Regions from separate parts of the Neobacillus sp. B4I6 genome, predicted to be linked through region 1. Evidence: riboswitches for the same ligand, from Rfam matches in the RefSeq annotation. Region 1 holds a riboswitch; each other region holds the start of a gene.
What was found. A riboswitch is a leader RNA that binds a small molecule or an ion and turns the genes downstream of it on or off. The one in region 1 is predicted to bind S-adenosylmethionine.
Positions count from the first base shown of each region.

Region 1 (3,282 bases):
TCTTCTATTTGACAAAGGCACAGGAAAATTTACCAAAAATAACAAATTTCTAATCAGAGCTATTGACTCGGAATTAAACTTACTGTAAAGTTTTAGGTGAATAATCAAATAATAAAGACAATTCAATAAACATTCTTATCGAGAGTGGCGGAGGGACTGGCCCTTTGAAGCCCAGCAACCGGTTTATAACACAATCACACGGTGCTAAATCCAGCAGAGCGGAGATGCTCTGAGAGATGAGGAGAGAGTCCCCCCTCTTCTATGAAGCGGGGGTTTTGTTTGTTGAATTGCAAAAAAGGAGGAAGTAGTATGGGTGAAAATCAAAAGAAGTATCGTTTTGAAACATTGAGTGTTCATGGTGGATTGTCTCCGGATCCGGTAACGGGGGCTCGAGCCGTTCCGATTTATCAAAACAACGCCTATCAATTTAAGAATACAGAGCATGCGGCAAACCTATTTAGCTTAGCGGAACCTGGGTACATATACACACGCATTCACAACCCTACTACTACCGTTTTTGAAGAAAGAGTAGCATTATTGGAAGGCGGCGTTGGTGCCCTAGCAGTTGCTAGCGGTATGGCAGCGATTACCCTCGCCATTTTAAATATTGCTGAAGCTGGCGATGAAATCGTATCGGCATCAAATCTCTATGGCGGAACATATAATCTTTTTGCAGTGACGCTTCCAAAATACGGGATTAAAGTGAAATTTGTTGACCCTGAAAATCCGGAAAACTTCCGTGCGGCTATTACCGACAAAACAAAGGCTGTTTTCGCTGAAACGATTGGTAACCCAAGCCTTCGTGTACTTGATATTGAAAAAGTCGCCGATATTGCCCATGCAGCAGGTGTTCCATTAATTATTGATAACACCTTTGCCACTCCATATCTGTGCCGGCCAATTGAATATGGTGCCGATATTGTGATTCATTCTGCCACCAAATGGCTTTTAGGAAATGGAACAACTACTGGTGGAGTTATTGTCGATGGTGGGAAGTTCGATTGGAATTCGCCGCGATTCCCTGGTTTTACAACGCCAGATGCCAGCTACCATGACCTGGTTTATGCAGAAGCCCTAGGTGAGATCGCCTATATTATCAAAGCCCGTGTCCAATTGCTGCGGGACTTAGGACCGGCGTTAAGTCCGCAAAATTCCTTCCAGTTTATCCTTGGACTTGAAACACTGCATGTTCGAATGAAGGAGCATGTGGCTAATACAAAAGAAGTGGTGGAATATCTAACCAATCACCCTGCTGTGGAATGGGTATCTTATCCAGGACACCCATCCCACCCAGATTATGAATTAGCCAAAAAGTACTTGCCAAAAGGTGCAGGTTCCATGGTTGTCTTCGGGATTAAAGGCGGTAAAGAAGCAGGAGCCAAATTAATCGATTCGATTACTCTATGGGCGCATGTGGCAAACGTTGGCGATGCAAAAAGTTTAATTATTCACCCAGCAAGCACCACCCATCAGCAATTAGATGCTGATGGCCTGAAAGCTGCAGGTGTAACAGAGGATTTGATTCGCCTTTCAATCGGTATCGAGAATGTTGAGGATTTAATCGAAGATCTCGAATCAGCTATTTTGGCTGCTACTGGTGTAATCTCATTAAAGGTAAATGCATAAAAGTTACCAAAACTTATTTTTCCGAATATGAAGTTATTTTCATTGACACCCCTTTTTATCCATGATACGATAACTTTCGTAATATAATTACTTAAACAAATTAACGTTTTAATTGAATATAGGTTACTTGATGCTCTTATCAAGAGAGGTGGAGGGATGTGCCCGATGAAGCCCGGCAACCGTCAATATTTATTATTGAAATGGTGCCAATTCACACAAAGCGATTGCTTTGGGAGATGGGAGAAAGGATTATTTTTAATGATGCCTTTCTGCCTGCGCAGAAAGGCTTTTATTTTGTTAAAACAGAATCTTTTTGTTGAAAAAGTCAAACCCTATATTATATAAGCGGTATATTACAATACAAATCTTTCAGAATGTTAAGTAAATTGGATAAGAAGCAGGTGATTCAATGATATCAATAAAAAATGTCCAGAAGATATTCCCTTCTAAACAAGGTCAGCTAAGAGCCGTCGATGATGTCAACCTGGAAATACAAGAGGGAGAAATATTCGGAGTGATTGGATACAGTGGTGCTGGTAAAAGTACCTTAATCCGAATGTTAAATGGATTAGAGCTGCCAACCGACGGAACTGTAACAGTAGCTGGCCGCGTTATTTCGAAGATTAAAGGCAGTGAGCTTCGAAAAGCACGTCAGGAAATCAGCATGATATTTCAGCATTTTAATTTACTGTGGTCGAGGACGGTTAGTGAAAATATCGCTTTTCCACTCGAAATTGCAGGTGTAAATGGTCCACAAAGAAAAAAAAGAGTGGAAGAGCTTATTAAACTAGTTGGCCTAGAGGGAAGAGAAAATGCTTATCCATCCCAGTTAAGCGGTGGACAAAAGCAACGGGTAGGGATTGCCAGGGCACTCGCTAACAATCCAAAAGTGCTGCTTTGTGATGAAGCAACCTCCGCACTTGACCCGCAAACAACAGATTCTATATTGGATTTGTTAGTGGATATTAATAAACGGCTTGGTTTAACGATTGTTTTGATTACCCATGAAATGCATGTCATCCGTAAAATATGCCACCAGGTGGCAGTAATGGAAAACGGAAGAGTCGTTGAGCTTGGTCCGGTGTTGAATGTGTTTAAAAACCCGCAGCAGCCGATTACAAAGCGATTTGTCCAGCAGGTAACGGAACCGGATGAAACGATAGAAACAATCAAACATCTACTCGAACTTTATCCGCATGGACAAGTGGTTCAGCTCTCATTCATCGGGGCAGCAGCAGAACAACCATTAATCACAAACGTCATCCGAGATTTCGATGTTGTCGTAAATATTCTTCAAGGGAAAATTTCGCACACGCAAAACGGATCATACGGAACATTATTTATTCACTTGGATGGACAGTCAAGCGAAATACAGAAAGCCATCGATTATATTCACTCACAGCAAGTCGGCGTGGAGGTGATCAGTAATGGCTGATTTTATGGAAATGGTAAAGTGGGAAAATTTAATAGAAGCAACACGTGAAACCATTTATATGACTTCCATTTCAGTATTTACGACTTTCATATTAGGATTATTCCTCGGTCTGCTATTATTTTTAACAGATAAAGGAAATATATGGGCTAATCGGACTGTTAATGTCGTTATTGCTGGCTTTGTTAATATTTTCAGATCGATCCCCTTTATTATCTTAATTG
Region 1 covers NZ_JBNPWB010000002.1:6,233,034-6,236,315, forward strand. Annotated here, with positions in the region: gene QF028_RS32855 (SCP2 sterol-binding domain-containing protein) at 1-53, shown strand, start outside; SAM riboswitch class I at 133-243, shown strand; gene QF028_RS32860 (O-acetylhomoserine aminocarboxypropyltransferase/cysteine synthase family protein) at 310-1,626, shown strand; SAM riboswitch class I at 1,760-1,869, shown strand; gene QF028_RS32865 (methionine ABC transporter ATP-binding protein) at 2,036-3,061, shown strand; gene QF028_RS32870 (methionine ABC transporter permease) at 3,054-3,282, shown strand, end outside.

Region 2 (3,282 bases), 2.4 Mb from region 1:
ACCAAAAGGAATCTTGGTGGAAGGGGAAATCAATAATGACATGATTGTGACGGCTGACCTAGATTTAAACTTGTTATATGAAGTAAGAGAACGTGGTTCCGTTACAACCTGGCGTGATCGAAGAACGGATCTTTACACAGATTGGGAAAAATAAACTGAAAGGGTGGGTATAGAATGTATCGAAGTGAATTTTACGTCTATGACCAAGAGAGGCCTGTGCCAGTTATCATTCGCAATTATTCAAAAGTGGATTTTGACGATCTTATCAAGATTCAATCCGAGTGCTTCCCACCTCCTTTTCCTTCAGAATTATGGTGGAATAAAGAGCAATTAACAAACCATGTGAAAATGTTTCCAGAAGGTGCATTGTGTGTTGAAGTAGATGGTGAATTAGCTGGGTCAATTACCGGCTTAACTATCGACTTTGATCCTAGCGATAAAAACCATTCGTGGGAAGAAATCACTGACCATGGATATATACGGAACAATAATCCAAATGGGAATACCTTGTATATTGTTGATATTAGTGTTCGTCCGAAGTACCGCAAACTAGGGCTTGGTAAATTGATGATGCAGTCTATGTACCATGTTGTGATAGAAAAAGAGTTATATCGATTACTTGGCGGGGGCAGAATGCCAGGATATCATAAAAAAGCTGATATCATGACACCAGGACAATATTTAGATGCAACTATTAAAGGGGAAGTTCAAGATCCTGTTATCACTTTCTTGCTGCATTGTGGTCGTGTGCCAATAGGGATTATTGAAAATTATCTCGAGGATGAAGAATCCTGCAATTATGCTGCATTAATGGAATGGAAAAACCCTTTTAGATGAGTGAGAGGAATGTATCATAATGGAATATATTAGAATAACCAGTATAGAAGACCCTAATTTTAAAAAGCTTCATAACTTAATGGGAGAAATTTTTCCTGCAGAAGAAGTATTAGAATTTGAGCTATGGAAAGAGCCATTAGAAGATCCGAGTATTCGCGTGTTTGTTGCTGTCGATGGAGACGAAGTCACAGGAGCAACTGAATATCGTTATTATCCGGATTGGAATATTGCTATGACAGATTTTACAATCATCAGTAAACCAGGCTTAAGCCTTGGCCGTTTTTTAGCGCAAAACCGTTTAACGGATTTACAACAATTAGCTAAAGAAAATGGTAACGAGCTATTCGGGATGTTTGCAGAAATATACGATCCGTACCGGGTTGAACATCACGAATTTGGTGGAGTAAAGGTTATGGATCCATATGTCCGACGTGAAGTTCTATCCCATATGGGTTATAAACGCATTGATTTTTCATATGTTCATCCTTCCTGGAAAAACAATGGGGAAGCTGTAGCAGGTCTAGATTTATGTTTCATGCCAATTCAAGATGAAGGACTTAATTCACTACCAGCAAACCTGGTAAAGGATTTTCTGACGACATACTATTCAATTCTTTCAAATAAGCCGAAGGAATGGCTCAAAATGATAGATCGACTGGGGAAAAAGGAATTTGTCTCCCTATTACCACTTTAATAAAAAGAAATTTCAAATAATATTGACAACTACCTTGGAATCAACTAGAATTCTCTTTATAACTTTGAAATTTAATGAAAAACTAACTAAATAAAACTCTTATCCAGAGCGGCGGAGGGACTAGGCCCGATGAAGCCCGGCAACCATCAAGGTAATTCTTGAAAAGGTGCTAATTCCTGCAGGTTATTTTTAACCTGACAGATAAGAGGAGGAAATCTACCCTCTTCTTATGAAGAGGGTTTTTTCTTATTTATATGAGATAAAAAACAACCTATTAGTCATGTCTAATATTATTTAAGGGGTGGAGAGCATGTCTGTCATTAAAGTGGCAATTCTAGGCTTTGGTACAGTTGGGGAAGGTGTTTATAGAACAATACAATCCCACGCGGAGGAACTTACTAGTGTTTTAGGGAGAAAAGTAGAAGTGGCTGCAGTACTAATAAAAAATAAGCAAAAAACCAGAGACATAAGAGAAGATGTTTTAATAACTACAGATTTTGCCGAAATTCTTAATCTACCTCAACTTGATGTTGTTGTCGAAGCAATCGTCGACAAAGAACAACCCTTTACTTTTTTAAACCAAGCTATACAAAGTGGTTGCCACATAATCACAGCGAATAAAGAAATGTTTGCACACCATGGGAATGAGCTGCTCGAGTTAGCTGAGAATTATAATGTTTCGGTGGGTTATGAAGCAACAGTTGCGGGTGGTATTCCGATTATTCAAACCTTAAGGCAGTTATTAAATGTTAACCGAGTTCGTCACATCCAAGGAATTCTTAATGGGACATCGAATTTTATCCTAACGGAAATGCGCGAAAAGAAGCAGTCATTTGCTGATGCCCTCATTTTAGCGCAAGAGAAGGGGTATGCTGAAGCGGATCCAACCAACGATGTGGAGGGATTTGATGCTTTTTATAAAACAATGATTCTCAGCAGAATTGCTTTTGGAGAACAACCCAATTGGAAGAATGTCGAGCGTGCGGGCATTACCTCGATTTCAAGAGAGTTAATTGAAACAGCAGAAAAGATGGGATTAAGGTTTAAGCATATTGCTAGCATTAGTAAGACAGGTAGTCAAATTAACGCAGAGGTTAAACCAGTCCTTGTTGGGAAATCTCATCCTTTTTATTCTATTGAAGGCGTAGAAAATGCGGTAAATATTCACTCTGATATTGTTGGTAGTATTACTTTGCAAGGACCAGGAGCTGGGATGTATCCTACTGCAAGTGCTGTTATTGAAGATTTGGTCTATGTCTGTCAAAATCGGTCGTCAAATAAGAGTATCACAAAAACAACAGCAGCATGTGATGGAGAGAAAAAAGGGAACGAAAAAGAATTATGGTTAATTCAAGGCCTCTCAAAGAATTATAATAACCCTTTGATTACATGGGTGGCCCAAGCTTCTGATAAGATAGCAATTATCAAGGCAACCAAGGAAGAAATTGAAAAGTTAATTAATCTGAAAAAGGCAACGTGCTACTTTCAAATTATTGGGGAGTATGATACAGAAATTAAGAATAAAGAAGTAACTTTAGCTGTCCTCTAAAAAGCCATTATTCCCGTGATAGAAGAGCACTTTGGTGCTCTCAGTTTGTCGAGAAAGGGTATTTTTATCGGCAATTTTTTATTCTCAGCATTTAATTATTCATTGTACCTGCTAATGGGCCTGTTGATTTCCGCTCTAGGCACTTCGCTTTCCACGGGCGGTCCGGGGAGCCTGCGTGCCTTCCGCGGAAATCAACAGGGAG
Region 2 covers NZ_JBNPWB010000002.1:3,876,075-3,879,356, reverse strand. Annotated here, with positions in the region: gene QF028_RS21385 (carbon-nitrogen hydrolase family protein) at 1-154, shown strand, start outside; gene QF028_RS21380 (GNAT family N-acetyltransferase) at 175-837, shown strand; gene QF028_RS21375 (GNAT family N-acetyltransferase) at 857-1,531, shown strand; SAM riboswitch class I at 1,628-1,739, shown strand; gene QF028_RS21370 (homoserine dehydrogenase) at 1,842-3,080, shown strand.
Region 2: another riboswitch for S-adenosylmethionine. It lies ahead of QF028_RS21370 (homoserine dehydrogenase); the one in region 1 lies ahead of QF028_RS32865 (methionine ABC transporter ATP-binding protein).

Region 3 (3,282 bases), 960 kb from region 1:
CAGACCAGAGGGGATCGTCCAAATTACACCCATGCGATTCAAGCTCTGTGGCTAACGCACCGTCCAGCAGCATAATGGAATGTTCGGATAAAATAGCCTTAATAGGGTTGATTTTGTTGAACATAGCCTACTCCTCTTTTCTTTAATCTTTGGGTTAAATAATAACTTGCATAGCAAAACAATATAAATGGAATGCCACAATATAAGGCAATTCGTTGTGTAGGGTCAAATGCGATTCCAATACATGAAGCAAGACAAAGGATAAAGGAAGCGATTGGTACCAAAGGATAGAATGGTGTACGATAAACCAAGTCCTTTACGGAATTTCCTTCTTTAATATATTGTCTGCGAAATAAAAACTGTGAAGCACTAATACTCATCCAAACTACCACCACAGCTAGGCCCGAAATGGATACAAGTACGATATACACTGTATCTGGTGCAATAATACTTGAGAACAAAGCTAAACCACCGCCAAACATGCTAAAAATGACTGCATATATTGGAACACCTTGTTTTGTTAATTTTGCAAAAATGGGTGATATCGTATTCTTATCTGCTAGTGACCAAAGCATTCTTGAAGAGGCATAAAGACCTGAGTTTGCAGCAGATAGAATGGCTGTTAATATGACAAAGTTCATAATATCCGCTGCATATGGTACGCCAATTTGTTCAAGAACGGCAACAAAGGGGCTCTCTAATACTCCTGCATCTGAAGTAGGCAATAATGCAGATAATACAACAATCGTTCCTACAAAAAAGATAATCAATCTCCACAATGTAGTACGAATGGCCTTTGGTATCGTTTTTTCCGGGTTTACTGTTTCCCCCGCTGCAATTCCTATTAATTCCGTTCCTGAAAAGGCAAAGTTAACCGCAAGCATTGTCATGACAATCGCAAAAGCACCATTAGGAAATAAACCTGCACTTGTAAAATTAGAGAAGAACGGTGCTGATTGGGAATGAGTCATAGGAAGATAACCTACCATTGCCGCTGCTCCTACAATAATAAACAGAACAATCGCTATTACCTTTATAGACGCAAACCAGAATTCAGATTCAGCGAAAAACTTAACCGTCAGTATATTTAAGACAAAAACCAAAATAGCAAACAGCAAACTCCAAATCCAGACATTAATGGATGGAAACCATCGCTGCATTAATAATCCTGCAGCCGTAAATTCAGAACCTAAAGCAACAGTCCAAGTTAGCCAGTACAACCAAGCAACTGTATACCCAGTCCCTGGTCCAATATATTTAGTCGCATAACTGTGAAAGGCACCAGTTTCAGGCATATGTACGGAAAGCTCTCCTAAACATAGCATGACGAGATAGACCACTAGTGCACCAATCAGATAGGACAGAATGGTCCCAAACGGGCCAGCTTGTTGAATCGTGTAACCCGAACTTAAGAATAATCCTGTTCCAATCACTCCGCCGAGCGATAGCATAACTAAATGCCGTGTTTGCATTTTTCTTTGAAATTTTTGCTTGCTTTTCTTCTCCATCATAGTCTCCTTTTTCCTACATCCAGAAAAAACAAAAAACGCACTCAGATAAATGAGTGCGTTACTGACAAATAATAACGTAGCTCTTATCTCTCAAGGCTTCACACCCGATGGAATTAGCACAGTGTCTTATTGACCTGCTGCTGAGGTTTCATAGGGCCAGTCCCTCCACCTCTCTGGATAAGAAATATTTTTTTAAACTTTATCAATCTATTAAATAATTGTCAATATATTTCTGAGTTTTTTAAAGTTTTAAACAAGTTGTTGCACATCTTCTTTATTAAAAATAAACTCATTTTCCTTAGTTTTCATGTTACCACCTCGAATAGGACTGCTACTCCAACTCCTCCACCACTCCCAATCGCGGCCAGTGCATATTTGATATCCTTTCGTCTTTGTACTTCGTAGAAAAGCCTCGTGATCATAATACTTCCTGAAGCTCCATAAGGATGTCCTAGCGTTAAAGCTCCTCCGCCGACATTTAACTTGTCATAAGAAATGGAAAGTTCTTTTGTACAGGCAACAATCTTAGAGGCGAAAGCTTCGTTTATTTCAATTAGGTCAATGTCCTCAATGGTTAACTGGTTTCTTTTTATTAAGGCTTGAATAGCCGGTATAGGGGCTTCTCCTGGATAATTCGGAAGTACACCTGAGACTTCACTATCCAAAAATCGTAAAATAGGCTGGAATCCATTATTCAATGCCATGTTTTCTTCCATGACAAGTACAGCTGAAGCCCCGTCATGTATCCCACAACTGTTCGCTGCAGTAACCGTCCCGTTCTTTTTAAATATAGGCTTTGCCCTATTTAAAAGTACTTCCATCTTTCTTTTCTTAAAAAGTTCTTCATCTTGGTGGAGATCCCCAATTTGAATGATCTCTTGATTAAAATATCCTTTATCGTAAGCTTCCCAGCTACGTTTATAACTTAATAGCGCATATTCATCCTGCATTTCCTTTGAAATAGCATATTTTCCAGCCACATATTCTGCTGCAACGCCCATATCTGGATCGCCAATTTTTTCAGGAGAAAATCTTGCTCTAGAAGGAAACGGGGAGGTACTCGTACTTTCTACACCACCAGCAATATAACAAAGGCCAGCTCCACCTTGGACAAAGTAACATGCCATTCGAATCGCTTCTAACCCTGCACTACATTGTCGGTCAATGGTGATTCCCGTTACTGAAAGAGGAAGTCCTGCTTCTAACGCAGCAACTCGAGCTACGTTTCCACCTGGTCCAACTACATTTCCCAAAATGATGTCATCTATCCTATCATCCAATCCCTTCGCTAAATGTTGGAGGAGTGGAGCTGCAAGCTCATGTGGCAGAATGTCTCGTAACATTCCACCCGTTTTTCCAATTGGTGTTCGTTTCGCTTTGACAATTACTGCCCTTTTAATCACTGCTCACCTTGCTTTCCAATCGTTTTATAAGCTCAGCACGAGCTATCTTGCCACTCGTTGTATATGGCATTTCAGATAGAAAAAACCACTTACGTGGAATTTTATAAGAAGATAAATGCGTCTTACAAAATCTTTTTAACTCTAATTGGCTACCCTTTCCTTTCACCACCGCAGCAACAACCTGACCCCAATACAAATCTGATAGGCCTATTACAGCAACTTCCTCGACATCTGGATGCAAGGAAATCACTTTTTCAATTTCTTCAGGAAAAATATTAATTCCCCCATATAAAATCATACTTTGTTCACGGCCTACAATATATAAAAAGCCATCCTCGTCAAAATAGCCCATATCATGGACCGTGGCC
Region 3 covers NZ_JBNPWB010000002.1:5,273,254-5,276,535, reverse strand. Annotated here, with positions in the region: gene mmuM (homocysteine S-methyltransferase) at 1-124, opposite strand, end outside; gene mmuP (S-methylmethionine permease) at 99-1,508, opposite strand; SAM riboswitch class I at 1,592-1,695, opposite strand; gene QF028_RS28295 (acetyl-CoA C-acyltransferase) at 1,817-2,911, opposite strand; gene QF028_RS28290 (AMP-binding protein) at 2,907-3,282, opposite strand, start outside.
Region 3: another riboswitch for S-adenosylmethionine. It lies ahead of mmuP (S-methylmethionine permease); the one in region 1 lies ahead of QF028_RS32865 (methionine ABC transporter ATP-binding protein).